DNA from 3 places in the Paraburkholderia sp. J41 genome. Region 2 is predicted to be linked to each of the others. Evidence: predicted binding sites of a transcription regulator. Region 2 holds the regulator's gene; each other region holds the start of a gene.

Region 1 (6,114 bases), on a different contig from region 2:
GCCGTTGGTCGCGAAGCCGCTCGCGACGAGATCGAAGCCCGGCTTGCCCGTCGCGATCTGCGAGAGCACGAACGCGCCGATCACGGCGCCCACGACCTGCGCGACGATGTACGGCACGAGGTCGCGCGCCGGAAAGCGGCCCGCCACCGTCAGGCCGACGCTCACCGCCGGGTTCAGATGGCAGCCCGAAATATGGCCGATCGCATAGGCCATGGTCAGCACGGTCAGGCCGAACGCGAACGAAACGCCCACGAAGCCGATGCCGAGACCGTGAACCGGGCCCGCGAAATTCGCCGCGAGCACGGCGCTTCCGCAGCCGCCTAGCACGAGCCAGAAAGTGCCGACGAGTTCGGCGGCGAGTCGTTTGGATAAGTGCATTGCAGACACCTCGAAAGTCAAATTTGAAGGCGCCGCGTAAGCACGGGCACCGGAAATGACTGATTCTAGGCAGTCGCGATTTGAAGCGCTGTCAAGGATTGTCAATTCCGGCGTAATAGACCGCATTATTGCGATGGATGTAAGTCGAATTCGACGGTGCGGTTTCCATCGTTAATTAAGAAATGATTTGATAAAACGGTATTAATAGCAATTGCGAATTCCGTTAATTACGTCTAATCTCCGATCCAACCGCGTTTCATGAAGATGGGAGAGGGGAGAAAGCAATGTCGCAATATTCAGAACTCAAAGCGCAGATCGCACGGCTCCAGGCGCAGGCCGAGGAGGCGCGGCGCACGGAAATTTCCGACGTGATCGCCATGATCAAGGAAAAAATCGCCGAATACGGCCTTTCCGCGCAGGATCTCGGTTTTGCCGAAGCCGCGCGCCGTGGCCGCCCGCCGAAGAAGGCGCCGCTGCCGCCGCGCTATCAGGACCCGAAAACGGGTGCGACATGGAGCGGGCGCGGCAAGCCGCCGAAATGGATCGCGGGCAAGAACCGCGAGCGCTACCTGATTGGTTGAAGTCGCGCCGGGCCGCAATCCGTCCATTCGGGCGTTGGCGGTTATCCAGTAAAAAAGCCGCATGTAGCATGCGGCTTTTTTTGCCTTTCGCGCGAAAGCGGCTAATTCGCTTTTTTCGGGCGACGCAAACGATTCACGTGGCTACCGGCCGCCGTAATTCGCCCGTTCTTCAGCATTTATCTCGAAAGTCATGCGCAAATTTCCGGGCGCAGCACGCCCGGAACGCCAATCGGAACGAATTACAGCGAATCGCGGCGGAACGAAGTCAATCGAAGCCGAGCGAAGCCGATCGGAGCGAGCCGCGGCCGGTCAACCGGCGGCCACGCGGCGCAAAACCGGGCGCTGCGCCGCTTCGATGAGCGCCGTATAAGTGTCCACATAATTCTGCGCCATGATGTGCGACGTGAAACGGCGCTCGAACTGGGCACGAATCGCTTCGCGCGAAAGTGTGTCGATGTTCTGGAGCGCCGCCACGGCACCCTGCGCGTCCTCGCAGATAAAGCCCGTCACGCCGGGGTCGATCACTTCCGGCACCGAGCCGCGGTTGAACGCGATCACCGGCGTGCCGCACGCCATCGACTCGATCATCACGAGGCCGAACGGCTCCGACCAGTCGATCGGGAACAGCAGCGCCTTGGCGCCCGAGAGAAATTCGGGCTTCTGGGCCTCGTTGATTTCGCCGATGAACTCCACGTTGGCCTGCGAAAGCAGCGGCTCGATTTCGGTCTTGAAATATTCCTGGTCGACCTTGTCGACCTTCGCGGCAATCTTCAGCGGCAGGCCCGAGAGCGCGGCGATGCGAATGGCCGTGTCCACGCGCTTTTCCGGGCAGATGCGGCCGAGAAACGCCAGATATTCGGGCTTCTTGCCCGTTTGCGGCGTGAGCAGATCCTTCGGCAGACCGTGGTAGATGGTGTTCTGCCACGCGGCCTGCGGCAGCGGCTGGCGCTGCGAATCGGAAATCGAGATGACGGGCGCGTCCTGGAAGGTCTCGAACACCGGCTGCAACTCGGGCAAGTCGAGACGGCCGTGCAGCGTGGTGACGAACGGCGTGTCCATCTGCGAGAACAGCGGGAACGGCAGATAGTCGAGGTGAAAATGCAGCACGTCGAACTGGTGCGCCATCTGGCGCACGCGCTCGAGCAGCACGATGTGCGGCGCGAGCGCGTCGCGCACGGTCGGGTCGAGCCGCAGCGCGCGCGGCCACGCCGCTTCGAGCTTCGCCGAGGTGACCGAATCGCCGCTGGCGAACAGCGTCACCTCGTGGCCTTGCTCGACCAGCGCCTCGGTCAGATAGGACACGACGCGCTCGGTGCCGCCGTAGAGCTTCGGCGGGACGGCTTCATAGAGGGGCGCAATTTGTGCGATTCGCATGGAATGATCTCCTTGGCAAAGGCCGCTGGATTGCGACGACATGAGCGGCATGGCGCGGCGACTGCGGCGGATACGGCGGTTTTCAGCGGTTTCGGGTAATCCCTGAGACCGATTATGGCGACTTCATCGCGCCAGACGGAGCGGTTTTTCAAACGCTTAATGTTGTTACAGCGGGATACAGCGACGGTAAGCGGCCATTGCAAACCGTGACGCAGGGTGCGCGCGGCATTCGCAAACAGCGTGCCCGGGTCGCATCCCGGCGGCTTGCGTGTGTGCGGCGCAATGTCGCAATTTATAAAAAGCCTATAATCTACAGACGATTGTTCGTATGCGCTCGACATCGCGCATCGCCCCTCCCGCCTCCCTTCCCGCGTTCTTGTCAGAAAAATTCCTACACGCATGCGAAAGTTTTTCTCGCAACGCGTCGCGGCGTCCCGCCAATTTTCAATTGTTCGCGCCCCGTCCAAAATGGCATCACGACCATAACCGAGCCGTTCGGCTGCCCTTGGGCCGCGATCGAGCGAGCAAACGTTTTCCGCAAGCGGCCTGACCAGCCACGTAGTTTCAGATTCGGGGGAATCCATGAGCGCGAAGATACACAGCGACATGCTCAGTGAGATCAAGGAAGTGAACCTGTCGTATCTGTTGCTCGCGCAACGTCTGTTGCGCGAGGACAAGCCGACGGGCATGTTCCGCATGGGCATCTCCGAGCAGATCGCCGAAGTGATCGCGAACCTTTCGTTCGCGCAGACGGTGCGTCTGGCCGCATCGAACCAGTTGCTCTGCCGCTTCCGCTTCGACGATCACGCGATCCTCAGCGCGCTCGCCGACAAGGGCAAGTCCGTGCAGACGCACTCGGCGATTCTCATGGCGAGCCAGGACGTCGAGCAGATCGGCTGAACGCACGAAGCGGGCACCCTTCGCGCAGTGCGGCGAGGCGGCCCGGGTTCGGCGCGAAATTCGGCGCAAACCGGCGTAAAACCGGCGCAAAACCGGCGCAAAAGCGCCGGCGCGCGCACATCGGCGCTGTCGCGGCATCGCTCAGGCATCGCGCGGTCCCGCGCTCGCGCACGGCGTCGCGCGCGCCAAGCTGCCATGCGCCGCGCGGCCCGTTCATCGCGTTTCGCGATTCGTCGCACTTTCATCGGGAATCCGTCGACGATCCATGGCGACCAAAAGTGTGGTGCAGGAGGTCAAGGAGATCGCGCTCGCGATCGAGCTGATCGAACTGGGCGCGCGCCTGCAATTGCTGGAGGCGGAAACCTCGCTCTCCCGCGAGCGGCTCGTGCGGCTCTACAAGGAAGTGAGGGGCGAGTCGCCGCCCAAGGGCATGCTGCCGTTTTCGACCGACTGGTTCATGATGTGGCAGCCCAACGTCCACGCTTCGCTGTTCTACAACACGTTTCTCTTCATGCGGCGCGAGGCGCGCTGCGAGCCGGTGCAGGCGATCGCGAAGAGTTACCGCCTTTATCTGGAACAGTGCCGGATTCAGGACGAACCGGCCGCGCTCTCGCTCACGCGCGCGTGGACGCTCGTGCGCTATTTCGGCTCGAACCTGTTGCAGATGACGCCGTGTACGCGCTGCCGCGGCCATTTCGTCGCGCACGCGCACGATCCGCGGCATGCGTATGTCTGCGGGCTCTGCCAGCCGCCGTCGCGCGCGGGCCGCACGCGACGCGCGGCGCTGGCGGTTCAGGCGGCGCACGCCGTGGCCTGAGTGCCCCGCCATGCGTTGCCGGGCGCGGCGAAGCGAGGTCGGGATGCGGCAATGAAGCGGTAATAAAGCAGCAACGAAGGCGGCAATGAAGCGGCAAAGAAGCGGCAAAGAAGCGCCGAAGGTATAGCGAAATAGGAGCAGCGATGCCGGGAAGATGCGGCGCGGCGCGCGAAGGCGGCGCATTGCCGCACGAGCACCGCGAGAGCCGCGAACGCCACAGGAGCGCCGCGCGCTCCGGCCCGCGTCGCGTCACGCGCTGTTGCCGCGCCCGCTCTCGCCGGGGCACGCCGCGCGCCGTCGTCGCGCTCGCCGCGCCGTCCGCTCGCTCCATCCCCAATTTCCCTCTTCACGGCAACCCCTACGGGCAAACCCCGCCCGCCGCGCTCGGCGCACACGCTCAAAGTTTTTCGCGGCGATGCCGTAAACCCAGCTAAGGGCGCGGGCCGACGGCGGTTCGCGGCGCATTTTTTCCAGTGAGGACCCGTCTGTGCTGATTATCGTTGGAACTCTCGTGACGATCGCGTGCGTCTTCGGCGGCTATGCCATGGAGGGCGGCCACCTTGCCGCGCTCTTGCAGCCGGTCGAAGTGCTGATGATCGCCGGGGCGGGCCTCGGCGCATTCATCCTCGGCAACGGCATGAAGACGATCAAGGCCACGCTGCGCGTGCTGCCGGCGCTGTTCAAGGGCTCGAAGTACAGCAAGGACGTGTACATGGAGCTGCTCGCGCTGCTCTACGTCCTGCTCGCGAAGGCGCGCAAGGAAGGCACGCTCACGCTCGAAGCCGATATCGACGATCCGTCGAAAAGCCCGATCTTCACGCAATACCCGAAGATCCTGGCCGACCATCACATCGTCGAATTTCTCACCGACTATCTGCGCCTGATGGTGGGCGGCAACATGAACGCCTTCGAGATCGAAAGCCTCATGGACGAGGAAATCGAAACGCACCACTCCGAAGGCGAAGCGCCCGCGCACGCGCTTTCGAAGGTCGGCGACGCCATGCCCGCGTTCGGCATCGTGGCGGCCGTGATGGGCGTGGTTCACACCATGGCGTCCGCCGACAAGCCGCCCGCGGTGCTCGGCGAGATGATCGCGCAGGCGCTCGTCGGCACCTTCCTCGGCATTCTGCTTTCGTATGGCCTGATCGGCCCGCTCGCCTCGCTCGCCGAGCAGCGCGTGACCGAGTCGACCAAGATGTTCCAGTGCATCAAGGTGACGATCCTCGCGAGCCTGAACGGCTACGCGCCCGCGATTGCCGTGGAGTTCGGCCGCAAGGTGCTGTTTTCGACCGAGCGCCCCTCGTTCACCGAGCTTGAAGAGCACGTGCGCCGCGTGAAGGCGAAGTAAGGACGGCACGATGAGCAACAACAAGGACCGCGCGATCGTCGTCAAGCGCGCCGCACCGAAGAAGGGCGGCCACCACGGCGGCGCATGGAAGCTCGCCTACGCGGACTTCATGACCGCGATGATGGCGTTCTTCCTGCTGATGTGGCTGCTGTCGTCGGCGTCGACGGCGCAGTTGCGCGGCATTGCCGACTACTTCAACCAGCCGCTCAAGATCACGCTCTGGGGCGGCGACCGCAGCGCGGAAGACTCCAGCATCGTGAGGGGCGGCGGACGCGATATCTCGTCGCAGGATCAAGGCATCACGCGCCGCAGCAACGGCCAGAACGAGCGCTCGGAGCGCCAGACTTCGACGCACGACGACGACGACGCCAACAAGCAGTTGCAAGGCTCGCTCGAACGCAAGGAGCAGGTGCGCCTGCACGATCTTCAGGTGAAGCTGATGGCCGCCATCGAGGCGAACCCCACGCTGCGCCAGTTCAAGCAGCAGATTCGCATCGACTCGACGTTGCAGGGCTTGCGCATCGAGATCGTCGACTCGCAGAAGCGCCCGATGTTCGCGACCGCGCGCGACGTGGTGGAGCCGTACATGCGCGACATTCTCCGTGCGATCGGCAAGACGCTCAACGACGTGCCCAACCGCATCGTGGTGCAGGGCCACACCGACGCCGTGCCGTACGCGGGCGGCGAGAAGGGCTACAGCAACTGGGAGCTTTCCG
Region 2 (6,114 bases):
CGTCACGTTCAGGCGCTGCGACTCCGCCGACATGGCGGACCCGGCAACGCTGAAGATGTTCATGAGGGATGGCATGGTTTGACTGACCTCGCGTGGAATGCGGCTTGAGTCGTTGAAAACGGTGAATCGGGCGATGCGGTTCGTATCCGGTTGCGCCGCGGCTTCAGCTCGAACCGGAGGTGATCGCGGAAAGCATCGTCTTGATCTGCTGCGACACCACCGTCATGCCCGACTCGAAGTGCAGCGCGTTGTCGGCGAACTGCACGCGCTCGGTGTCGAGATCGACCGTGTTGCCGTCGAGCGCCGGTTGCGTCGGCGTGCGGTACATCAGGCTGCTCGTGTAGGTGTCGGCCGGGCCGCCGGTCGGGATCAGCTTCGCGTCGCCGCTCATGTGGCCCGTTTCCGTCGACGCCATCTGCATGCCGCTCGCCACGCCCGCGGGCTGCGCCATCGCGAGCGGCTGCGAACCCGAAGCCGCCATGCCGCCCGCGCCGCTCACGCCCTGCTGCTTGAGCGCGCCGGCGAGCGAGGCCGCGAAATCCACGTCGCGCGCCTGGTAGCCGGGCGTGTCGGCGTTGGCGATATTCGACGAGATGAGCGCCTGACGCGTGGCGCGCACATCGAGCGCTTCGCGTCCGAAGGCGAATTCGGCATCGAGTTTGTCCAGCATCGGGCGATCTCCGCAATACGTATGGCTTTCGGCTGACTTGCACGCCGGTTCGGTCCGGCGCAAACGTTAGGCGCGCGGTCCAAAGACCTTTGCGCATGGAGAGGAATGTTAGGCGGGCGGCGCAAGAACCAATCGGACGAATAGCCGGTAAAGCGCCCCTCTATTCGAGGGAAGCGCGCGGGGTGCGCGCCCTAGAATGCGAGGCGTGTCAATGCATTGATGGAGAACGACGATGCCGCAGCTTGCCAACTTCCGTGGGCCGCGTACCGGCCGCGCGCGCGGCGGTGCGTCGTTGACGGCGACGCGCGCGTGCGCCGCCTTGCTGCTGGCGCTCGCGTGCGCGGGCTACGGCGCGCCGGCACAGGCTCAGACCCAACCCCAAGCTTCGGGCGGCCAGATTTTCATCGCCGGCAACGGCGACCGCGCGGGCTCGGACGCCGCGCGGATGAACGCGATGCTCGCCGCGGGCGCGAAGCCCGCCGCCGCAAATTCCTCCGCCGCAAATTCCTCCGCCGCAAATTCCTCCGCAGCAAATTCCTCCGCAGCAAATTCCTCCGCCGCGAATCCGGCCGCCGCGAATTCCGCGTCCGCGCCCGCGGCCTTGCGCGCCGCCAGTTACGCCGACCTGAATTCGCACGGCGTGCCGGAAGACGCGCGCGCGGGCGTCGACACCAACGGCATGATCACGATTCCCGGTCCCGGCGAGCGCGCGCCGCAAGGCGAAGCGCCGCAGATCGTGACGATTCCCGCGCCCGGCGCGAACCCGCCCGGCGGCGCGGCGGCGCGCATCGCCCAGCCGATGCGGATTCCGCCCGCGGCCATGGCAAACGCGGCGAACGCGGCGAACAACGCCGGCGGCATGCAGCGCGTGAGCCTTCAAACCGCCGCCACCCGCGTTACGCCCGTGACGGTGAATGCGGGCGCGGCTGCCGCCGCGGCGTCCATGACGAATGCCGTCGCCCCGAATGCTGCTGCACCGAATGCCGTTGCACCGAATGCCGCTGCACCCAACGCCGCTGCCAACGCCAATCCCGCCGCGAACGCCAACGCCAACGCCAACGCCAACGCCAATGCCAACGCGCAGCCGGCGCCGCCGGGCCAGCAGGACGGCGAGTCGATCCGCGCCGCCGCGCTCGCGTTCTTGCAGCAGCAGTCGGCGGGCTTGCCGGGCAAGATCGGCATTACGGTCGCCCCCGTGTTTCCGCGCGGCCTCGCCGCCTGCGCCTCGCTCGAACCGTTCATGCCGCCCGGCGCGCGCATGGTCGGCCGCACGACCGTGGGCGTGCGCTGCATCGGCGCGAAGCCGTGGACGCTCTACGTGGGCGCGCGCATCGAAGTCGACATCACGTATTACGTCGCCGCGCGCCAGATCGGCGCGGGCGAGGCGCTTTCCGCCGCCGACTTCACGCCGCGCGCGGGCGACCTCGCCACGCTGCCGCAAACGATCATCACCGATCCGGCCCAGGCGAACGGCGCGGTCGCGCTCGCGCGCATCTCGGCCGGTTTGCCGCTGCGCACGGACATGCTGCGCAGCGTGTCGTCGGTCATCATCGGCCAGACGGTGAAGGTGATCGCCGTGGGCACCAATTTCACGATCTCCGCCGAAGGCAGCGCGCTCAACAATGCCGAGCCGGGACAGCAGGTGCGCGTGCGCACGAGCGGGGGGCAGATCATTACCGGCGTGGTGAAGGACGCGGGAACCGTGGAGATCCAGATCTGACCGGAACCTGATCGGAACCGGATCGGGACAGGATCGGGACAGGGCAGCGGCGCCGCTTCGGCCGCTTCGCGCGGGCGCCCGGCTATGTGCGCCAGCACACGTAACAGCATGTAACGCCGGGACTTTCCCGCTAAAGTTCGGCCGCCCTGCGCCGTTATCTAGATCAAATCGATCAGGGAAGCCCAACGTGAAAGTCGACTCCTCTACCCGCAACGACCCGCGCGCACTGCAAGACAGCGTTGCGCGCACGCAAGATCCGGCCGCCAGCGTGAGCGCGGGCGGCACGGCGGCGCCCACGGCCTCGGCCGGGAACGCCGCCGCGTCCGGCGCCTCGCAAGGCGACGCCAACGTAAGCCTGTCCTCGCTGTCCTCCACGCTGCGCTCGCTCGCGGCGAGCGGTTCCGCCGACATCGACGTGGCGCACGTCCAGTCGATCAAGGACGCGCTCAAGAACGGCACGCTGCAAATCGACGCCGGCAAGATCGCCGACGGCGTGATTCAAACCGCGCGCGACCTCATGAAGCCGGCTTCGGGCAGCTAAAGCCGCACGCTTCGACGAGACCCGCGCCTCCCTTTTTTGGTGCTAGTGATGAAAGATGCCCTCCTTGCCACACTGATCGACGAACACGCCACCGTGGAAGCGTTCGCGTCGCTGCTCGCCTACGAAGAGAAGGCGCTCGTCTCGGCGGACGGCATGGAGGCGCTGCCGCAGATCGTCGAACAGAAAACCACGCTCACGGCGCGGCTCGCCGGGCTGGAGAAGGCGCGCGACGCGCAACTGACCGGTCTCGGCCTGCCCGTGGGCCGCAAGGGAATCGAGCTGGCTTGCGACGGCGACCCGCGCATCGCGACCCAATGGGCGCTGCTCAAGGGCTCGACCGAACGCGCGCGCCGCAAGAACCTGACGATCGGCATGATGATCCGCACGCGCATGGACCATAACCGCCGCGCGCTCGCGATCCTGCGCGGCGAGACGAGCCAGGGCGCGATGCTGTACGGCCCCGACGGTCGCCTGCCCGCGTTCGGGCTGTAACCGGAGCGGTCCGAAGCGCGTTTGCGGACGCCGTTTCAAACGGGCGAACGAGAAAGCCGAAGCGTGCGCTTCGGCTTTTTTGCTTTTGGGCGGCGTGTTTTTGGCGGCGCTTTTGGGCGGCGCGCCTTTCTGCAACGCGCTTTTCGGCGACACGCCTTTCGACAACGCTTTTCGACAACGCGCTTTTCGGCAACGCATCTTTTCGGCAACGCGCTTTTCGACAACGCCTTTTCGGCGACACGCTTTTCGGCAACGCGCCTTTCGACAACCGCTTTTCCGCAACACGCCTTTCGACGACACGCTTTTCGGCAACGCGCTTTTCGGCAACGCGCTTTTCGACAACGCGCCTTTTCGGCAACGCGCTTTTCGACAACGCCTTTTCGGCGACACGCCTTTCAGCACCGCGCCTTTCAGCACCGCGCCTTTCAGCACCGCGCCTTTCAGCACCGCGCCTTTCAGCACCGCGCCTTTCAGCAACGCGCCTTTTCAGCAACGCGCCTTTCAGCAACCGCCTTTCGACACCGCGCTTTTCGGCCGCCCGCTTTCCCGCAACGCTTCGCGCCGAAACAAAAAAGCCGAAGCGCCATCGGCGCTCCGGCTTTCTCGCTGCAACCGGTTCGCGAGGGGAAGCACGCGAACCGTCTACCGCCTCGATCTACCGCCTCAATTCTCCGCGCCCGCCCACGACATCTCGCGCAGCCGCGTGCGCAGTCGCGCCACGGCCTGGCTGTGCAACTGGCACACGCGCGACTCGCTCACTTCCATCACCGCGCCGATCTCGCGCAGGTTCATGCCGCGCTCGTAATAGAGCGACATCAGCAGCTTTTCGCGCTCGGGCAAGCGCTCGATCGCTTCGACCAGCGCGCCGCGCAGGCTGTCGTCGAGCAGCGCCGAAAGCGGGTCCGAATGATCGACGCAATAGCGGTCGAGAAACGGCTCGTCCTCGGCGGAGCGGTCGAAGTCCTCGTAATAGATGAGCTGGCTGCCGTGCAGGTCCTGGAGCATGCCCTGATAGGCGTCGAGCGGCATGTTCAGATGCTCGGCCACTTCGGTCTCGCTCGCCGAGCGGCCCAGCCGCTGCTCCACCTGATGCACGGCGCTCTCCACCTCGCGCGAAGTGCGGCGCAGGCTGCGCGGCAGCCAGTCGTTGCTGCGCAGCTCGTCGAGCATCGCGCCGCGAATGCGCTGGCTCGCGTAGGTCTCGAACTGCGCGCCCTGATCTTCCTTGTAGCGGTTCGCCGCGTCGAGCAGGCCGATCATGCCGGCCTGGATCAGGTCGTCGAGATCCACGCTCGCCGGCATCTTGGCGACGAGCTGCAAGCCCAGCCGCCTCACGAGCGGCGCGTATTTCGCCAGCACGTCGGCCTGCGAAATCTTTCCTTGAGCGTTGTACATCATGCTCTCCTCTCCCGGCCGCGGCCGGCGCTCGCGCGCCTCGCCCGGCCCATGCTTGTTGCTTCTGACCTTTGCCGCGTCACGGCGCGCACGTCATGCGTGCGTCGGCGTGCGCTGCGCGGGCGTGTCGGTTCGCCAGCCCGCGTGGGCCGGCGCGGATGGTGCGTTCTGCACCGTCGTCACGGTCGACACGCCCGTCACCGCCGCCACGAACGACTCGGCGTTCGCGGCAAGCGCGACATGCGCGGCTTGCGTGGGGTCGGGCGCGGCGGCGGCTTGCGTCGCGCCGCGTGCCTCGTTTGCGGTTCCTGCCTGCGCGAAATCGTGCGCGGCGTCATGCGCGGCGCCCAGCGACAGCGCACGCTCGTTTTCGGCCACGTCCTCGGCAAAGCGCGCGGGCGCGGGCGAGAGCGCCGATACCGCGGGCCGCATCGGCCAGTGCGGCAGTTCGGCCGCCAGCCGGCGGAAATCGCGCGCGGCGGCCGTCGACGGAAACGCATCGACGATGCAGCGCGCCAGTTGCAGCGCGCGCGCCATGTGCGGGTCGGCGGCGACATGACCGGCGCTGTCGAGCGAGACGTTCAGATAACGGCTCGCCACGCCGGCGAGATTCTCGATCGCGGCTTGCGCGTCGGCGGCGCTCGACACGTGGTTCGCGAGCACGCGGAACTGCGCGATCGCATGCGCGAAATGCAGCCGCTTCAGGCACGCGTAGGCGTCGGTGATCGCCTGCGCGCCGATGCGCATCACGAGCAGCACGTCGTGCGCGTGCATCGCGAGCGGCGAAAGCGCGCCTTCGGCGTCGAGCTGGGCGTCGATCAGCACGATGTCGGCGGGACCGGAAAGCACTTGCCGCAACTGCTTGCTCGTGTAGTGCGCGCGGTTGTCGCGCGAGGCCGCGAGCACGCCGAAGCCGAGCGAATGACGGCCGACCGCCTCTTCGAGCGTGCGCTCGCCGCGCATCACCGCCGCGAAACTGCCCGCGCCGCGCACGCCGCCTACCGTCGCGCAAACCGAACGCGGCCCGAGGCACTCGTCGATCACGAGCACGTCCTTGCCGTGCCCCGTGAGCGCCGCCGCGAGATTCACCACGGCGGTCGTGCGGCCCGGCGAACCGGCGCCGCCGGTGACGGCGACCACGCGCGAGCCTTCGCGCGCCAGCAAGCGCCGCAGACCTTCGGCCTGATCGATGACGAACTTATCCAAACCGGACCTCGGGAGCCTGCGAATTCGAACGGGTCGAGAGCGCGGAAAGCAGCGCGGGAATGTCGTCCTCGTGCGGCACGAACGGCGAGC
Region 3 (6,114 bases), on a different contig from region 2:
TGTCGCCGGGCATGATTTCGAGCGCGCGGGCGGCGCGCCGGTCCGACTCCTCGTACTGCCCGAGCCGGTGCAGGGCGACGGCGAGCGCTTTCCAGCCGAAGCCGTGCGCCGGGAAGCGCTCCACGAGCGCGCGCGCGGCTTCGGCCACCTCGGCGATCTCGCCGCGATTGAAGCGCGCGATCAATTCGTCGATGTAGGCCCGCTCCGGCTCCATCGCGTCCGAGAGCGAGTGCAGCAGGCGCGGCGTGGGCGCGTTTTTGGCGGCCTGCTGCGCCACGGGCGCCGCGGCCGCCTGGGGTGCCGAGGGCTGCACGCGGTGGAGGCGCGCCCCGGCCGTCAGGCCGAGCTGCGTCATGATGTTGATGAGGCCTTCGGCCACGTCGCCTTCCAGACCGCGCTCCTGCGCCATGCCCATCGCGATCCAGGCGGCGTCGAGTTGGTTCGCGTGCAGCAAGGCGTCGATGTAATGCGTCCAGTACTGGAGGTTCATCGGGTCGCCGCCCAGCGCTTTTTCGAGGTGCGGGATCGCGCCTTCGGGCTGGCCGAGCATGACGCCGCAAAATCCGAGGCGATGATGCGCGGGCGGGAAAGCCGGGTGCGCGGCCAGCACCTGGGCGTAATGGCGCCCGGCGGCGGCGAAATTGCCGGCGTTTTCTTCGGCAATGCCGTCGCGCATGGCCCGCGCGGCGGCCAGATGGAACGCGAGTTCCGCGTCGTCGGGCAGCCGCGCCACGGCGTGTTCGAGCGGCGCGAGCGCGGCGTCGAGCCTGCCGCGCCGCAATTGCGCGTGCGCGAGCGTTTTCCAGCCGAAGCCGTGATCGGGCAGGAGCTTGACCATCTCCAGCGCAAGCGTTTCGGCGTTGTCGTGGAGCGCCTGCGCGTGCAGCGTGTCGATCGTCGCTTCGAACTCGCGCGCGAGCGCTTCGAGCGCGGCGTCCGCTTCGGCCGGCGCGCTCGCGCTTGCCGTTGCGCTTGCCGGTGCGCCGGCGGGCGCGGATTCGGGCCGCGGCCGGGGATCGACGCCGGCATCGGCATCCACGGCGACGTTCGCGGCCACGTCCGCATCGACAGACGGCTTTGGCGCGCCGCCTTCGCGCAGGCTGCGCGCGTCGTCGTGCCGGCCTTCGAGCGTCAGCGCCTCGACGCACACCGCACGGAATTCCTCGCGCTCCGGTGCCGCTTCCACCGCCGAAACGAGGAACGGCACGCCGCTCGCCACGCCCTGGGTCTGCACCATCAGGAGTCCGAGGTAATGATTGGCGTCCGGGTGGCGCGGCGCGGCGGCGAGAACCGCGCGGTACGCCAGCGCGGCCGCTTCGAAGCGCTGGTTCGCGTGATGCTCGATCGCCTCTTGCAGATCGGTTTCGATGTTCATGGACTTCCTTGTGTTGCCGGGCGGAAAAGGCGTGGCCCGGGCTTCGTCGCTACGCCGGCGAGGAACGTGTTGTGTCACGAAGCAGTGTAGCGAGGCCGTTCCGGCGACGATCGCGGGAGTAGAGGCGGGAAAGCGGCGCAATTCGCCACCTTGGGAGCGGGCGGAAAAAAGCCCGCGCGAGGCGGGCTTCCCAGGCTTTCCGGTCGGATCGGCGCGCGGCCGGCGCCGATCAGAAGCGCGCCACCCGTTGATACAGCGACGCCGCGCGGATATTGCTGACCGCGCCGCCGAATTCGGCCGAAAGCTGCGATTGCGCCAGATGTGCGTCGCGCAGGCGCGCCGCGTCCAGATCCTGAATGCGGCGGATTCGCGCGAGAATCGCCGGGTCGTCGGTGGCCGCGATCGAACGCAGCAGCGGCGAGCGCTCCTCGGTCACGCGCGCGGCGCGCTCCCAGTCGGAAAGCGCCGCGGCTTCCTCGATCTCGACGGTCAGCGCGAGCACGCGCTCGACCCGTTGCAATTGCGTCGTATCCGTCATGGTCTAGCCTCGCGCCTCAGGACGACTTGTTGAGCGTGCCGCTGCTGTTGGCGCCGCCGAACAACTGCGTCAGGTAAGCCGCGTCGTTGGTGGTGGTCGTCATCAGCGTGTTCAGCGCGGTGAACTGCGCGTTGTACTGCGAGGTGAGCTGCTGGCTGTAGGCCGTCAGCGCCTGAGTCTGCGTCGTCACGTTGTTCAGGTCGGTGGTGGCCGCGCTGATGCGCGAATCGATCAGGCCGTCCGACTGCGCGTAGGGCGTGACCGCCGCGTTGAGCTGCTGGCCGATACCGTTGGTCAGATTGAAGACCGCCGCCACTTGCGAAGGATTGTTCGCGACCGCCGTGCTGAGCGCCGACGAGTCGAGCGAGAGCGTGCCGTCCGCGTTCAGCGTGATGCCCATCGAAGCCAGCGTGCCGCTCACGCCGTCGCTCGACACCGTGCCGCCGACGATATTGCCGAGCGTCGTGCGCAGGTTGGTCACGAGCGAGTCGCCGAGCAGCGTGGCGCCTTGCGAACCCGCCGCCGCGCTCGAGTTGAACGCGGTCAGCGTGCTGATCGTGCTCATGAGCGAGTTGTACGCGGTCACGAAGTTGCTGATGTCGGACACCTCGTTGGAGGTGTCGCTCGCCACGGTGATCGTCTGCCCGCCGCTGTGGTCCGTGGAGGTGTCGACGGCGGCCGCCGTCAAGCCGATCGTCAGACCGTTGACGACGCTCGTGACGGTGTTGCTCGCGCTCGTCGCATTCGCGCCGTTGACGGTGAACACCGCGTCGAGCGCGGCCGAAGTCTGGTTCCAGTTGGACGTTTGCGCAACCGTGGATTTGCTGCCCGCGGTCGCATCGTCCGCTGCCGTCGTGGTGACGGCGAGACTTTGCAGCGCCGTGCTCGAGGTGGCGTTGACCGTGATGTTGATGGTGTTCGCCGCGCCGGTGCTTTTCGACGTGAGCACGAGATGCTGGCCGTCCGAGCCGGTAATCACCGAAGCCGTGAGACCCGGGTTGCTGCTGGACGAGTTGATCGCCGAGGCGATGCCGCTCAGGCTGTCGTTCGACGAATTGATGTTGAGCGTCATCGACGACGACCCGACCTGGATCGTCATCGCGCCCGAGCCGAGCGACTGCGCCTGGGTGGTCGTGAACGCGCTCGAGGTCAGGCTTTGCGCGCTCGCGATCTGCGAGACGTCGAGCGTGTAGCTGCCCGCCACCGCGCCGCTGCCGGCGGAGGCCGTCACGCCCGTGCCGCTTGCCGTGGCCGTGAACGCCGTGAGCATCGAGCCGTTGAAAAGCGGTGCGATGGAAGTCTGGAGGCCCGAGAGCGAAGCCGAAAGCTGGCCCCAGGCGGAAATCTGTGCGTTGTCGGAAGTCGTTTCCGCGGTCAGCGTGGCCGTTTGGCCCGCGACTTTCGCGGTGACGAGCGCCGAGACGAGCGACGACACGTCAAGCGAGCTGCCCGTGGAACTGCCGATGATCGACTGCGCGGCCTGTTGCAGCGCGGCTTGCGCGGCTGCCTGGGCCTGGGCGGCGGATTGCGCCGCCGTGGTGGAGGTCGTGGACGAGGTTCCGCTGACGGTTGACATGTGTGCTCCGTACTGGCTCTGGACTACGCGATCCGGCCATATGCCGGAAGAAGAGGTCGCTTGTACAAACGCCGCATGCGCGCGGCATGCGGCTCAAATGGTTGCGCGGGCGCGCCGTGCGACTTCTGCACAGCGCGCCCGCGGCTATCGCCCGGCTCCGATTACTGGAGGAGCTTGAGCACTTGCTGCGGCTGCGAGTTGGCTTGCGCCAGCACCGAGATACCGGCTTGTTGCAGCACTTGCGCCTTGCTCAGGTTCGCCGTTTCCTGCGCGAAGTCCGCGTCGGTGATCTGCGATTGCGCGCTCGACAGGTCGGTCGACTCAGCTTGCTGCGACGTCGAGATGCCCGTCAGACGGTTCTGCGCGGCGCCGAGCGTTGCCTGGATGTTGTTGATCGTCGCGAGTGCGTTGTCGACCGTTTCCATCGCGAGGTTCGCGCCTTGCGTCGTGCTGATGTTGACAGCGGCCACCGAGGTCGGTGCGTTGTTGTAGTTGATCGAAGCGAGCGAAGTCGTGTTGGTCGGGTACGTCTGGACCGAGCTCGTGCCGATCGTGCTGGTCGGAGCCGTGCCGTTGAACGCCAGCGTCGAAGCCGCGCCGCCCGAAACCGCCGCGCCCGAGAACAGGGCCGACGTCACCGTGCTCGACAGCGAGTTGCCGTTCTGGTCGACGAACTGCACGCCGCCGCTGCCGTTCGATTCGACGGTGATCGACGTGATCGTGTTGGCCGTGCCGGCCGAAGCGGCCGAACCGTTGGCCGGGTTGATGCTCAGGCCGGAAAGCGTGCCCAGCACTTGACCCGACGTAGCCGTCGAACCCCAGCCCGCCGCGGCTGCCGTGATGCCCGACATTTCCGTGCTCAGGTTCAGGCCGTTGCTTGCGCTGCTGTTCAGGGCGATGCTGCTGATGCCGTTCGTCGACGTCGTCGTGAACAGGGCCGCCGAAGCCGCGCTCGAGAGAACCTGGTTGTTCTGGTCGGTGTACGTGAAGCCGCCGTGACCGTCGGCCAGCACGTTGATCGAGGTGATCGCGGCGGCGTTGGCCGTCGTGTTGACCGTGCCGTTCGAGTTCAGGTCGAGGCCCGTGATCGTGCCGAGCGTGTTGCCGGCCTGGACCGGGCCGCTGCCGAGCGAAGCCGCCGAAACGCCCTGGCTCAGGTTGATCGAGATGGTTTGGCCGACGTTCGAGCCGACTTGAACCGAGATGTTGCCGGCCGTGCCGTTCAGCAGGTTGATGCCGTTGTACGTCGTTTGCGACGCGAGACGGTTCACTTCGGCGATCTGCTGCGACACTTCCTGTTGCAGCGCTGCCTGGTTGCTCGAGGAGAGCGAGCCGCCCGCGGCTTCGTTGGCGAGCTGGCGAATGGTTTGCAAGCTTTGCGTGATCTGGCTCAGACCCGTGCTAGCCGTCTGGACCATCGAAACGCCGTCGTTCGCGTTCGACACGCCTTGCGTGAGGCCGTTGATCGCCGTTTGCAGGGTCGTCGAGATCGCGAGACCGGCTGCGTCGTCTGCCGCGCTGTTGATGCGCTTGCCCGACGACAGGCGCGTGATGGCCTGCGAAAGCGCGCTACCCGAGCCGCTCAGATTTTCCTGGGCGACGAGCGACGAAATATTACTGTTGATGCTAAGCATGGAATTCTCCGTAGAGGCTAGAGTCTTTGAATCCTGGCCACGTTGAAAACGGCGGAAGCACATCGTTCATTGCTGGCCGCCTCAGTGAAGGTTGACGGCGGGCCTGAAAAAAACTTGAGAGTTCTTGCACAAACTATTGCGCCCCGTTTCGCGCAAGGTCCGGCGCATTCGCGCCCGCCGCGCCTGACGCACGGATTTACGCGGGTTGGCGGGGATTTCAGGCTGTCCGGAAGGCCCGGCATGTCGATGCGAACCGCTTACGAGGCGTTACCGCTTCTTGCTGCGGCGCGTTCGCCGAGGCGCGCGTGGCGTCGCGGCTGCAACGTCCGGCGCGCCGGCGTATGCTCAACAGTCCCGCTTTTCGAGCCCGGGAGCCAGGATTCGCGAGGTCGCGGCAGCCGGATTCGCGGCGCGTGCCGCTCGCCGCTGTCACGACGCCGTCGCGGCGATCTTGCGGAGATTGCGCGGAGATCGCGGACCATCGCGGACGATTTCGCCCATTTCACGGAGTCATCATGGAACAACGCAGGATCGGCACTTCCGCCTTGCAGGTCGCCCCGCTCATGTTCGGCGGAAACGTTTTCGGCTGGACGGCCGACGAAGCCACCTCGTTCTCGATCCTCGACGCCTTCACCGACGCCGGCCTCGATTTCATCGACACCGCCGACGTTTATTCGGCGTGGGTGCCCGGCAACCAGGGCGGCGAGTCGGAGACGATCATCGGCAAATGGCTCGCGAAAAGCGGCAAGCGCGACAAGGTGGTGATCGCGACCAAGGTCGCGAAGGACGCGCGCCGGCGCGGGCTGTCGGCCGCGAACATCGCCGCCGCCGTGGAGGATTCGCTGCGCCGCCTGCAAACCGATTACATCGACGTCTACTTCTCGCACGAGGACGACCAGAGCGTGCCGCTGGAGGAAACGCTGGGCGCGTACCAGCGGCTCATCGAGGCGGGCAAGGTACGCGTGATCGGCGCGTCGAACTATACCGGCGC

What was found. The regulator FliA, encoded in region 2, starts transcription of late flagellar genes. The targets are predictions, from matches to a motif close to CTAAAGTTTNNNNNNNNNNNGCCGNTA.
Region 1: a site for FliA is predicted at 4,448-4,474, ahead of motA (flagellar motor stator protein MotA). Genes of this name have one in related genera too.
Region 3: a site for FliA is predicted at 5,216-5,242, ahead of U5805_RS12575 (flagellin). Genes of this name have one in related genera too.

Annotation. Positions count from the first base shown of each region.
Region 1 is NZ_CAJMZE010000010.1:12,879-18,992, reverse strand. It holds gene aqpZ (aquaporin Z) at 1-378, opposite strand, end outside; gene U5805_RS12530 (H-NS histone family protein) at 663-959, shown strand; gene U5805_RS12525 (glycosyltransferase family 4 protein) at 1,269-2,333, opposite strand; gene flhD (flagellar transcriptional regulator FlhD) at 2,916-3,233, shown strand; gene flhC (flagellar transcriptional regulator FlhC) at 3,499-4,050, shown strand; gene motA (flagellar motor stator protein MotA) at 4,538-5,398, shown strand; gene motB (flagellar motor protein MotB) at 5,409-6,114, shown strand, end outside.
Region 2 is NZ_CAJMZE010000016.1:136,077-142,190, forward strand. It holds gene flgC (flagellar basal body rod protein FlgC) at 1-75, opposite strand, end outside; gene U5805_RS18360 (flagellar basal body protein) at 164-670, opposite strand; gene flgA (flagellar basal body P-ring formation chaperone FlgA) at 903-2,390, shown strand; gene flgM (flagellar biosynthesis anti-sigma factor FlgM) at 2,578-2,931, shown strand; gene U5805_RS18375 (flagellar protein FlgN) at 2,980-3,423, shown strand; partial or broken gene U5805_RS31845 (pentapeptide repeat-containing protein) at 3,826-3,900, opposite strand; gene U5805_RS18380 (RNA polymerase sigma factor FliA) at 4,087-4,818, opposite strand; partial or broken gene U5805_RS18385 (MinD/ParA family ATP-binding protein) at 5,149-6,024, opposite strand; gene flhF (flagellar biosynthesis protein FlhF) at 6,017-6,114, opposite strand, start outside.
Region 3 is NZ_CAJMZE010000010.1:25,691-31,804, reverse strand. It holds gene U5805_RS12590 (tetratricopeptide repeat protein) at 1-1,375, opposite strand, end outside; gene U5805_RS12585 (flagellar protein FliT) at 1,605-1,913, opposite strand; gene fliD (flagellar filament capping protein FliD) at 1,930-3,489, opposite strand; gene U5805_RS12575 (flagellin) at 3,651-5,123, opposite strand; gene U5805_RS12570 (aldo/keto reductase) at 5,639-6,114, shown strand, end outside.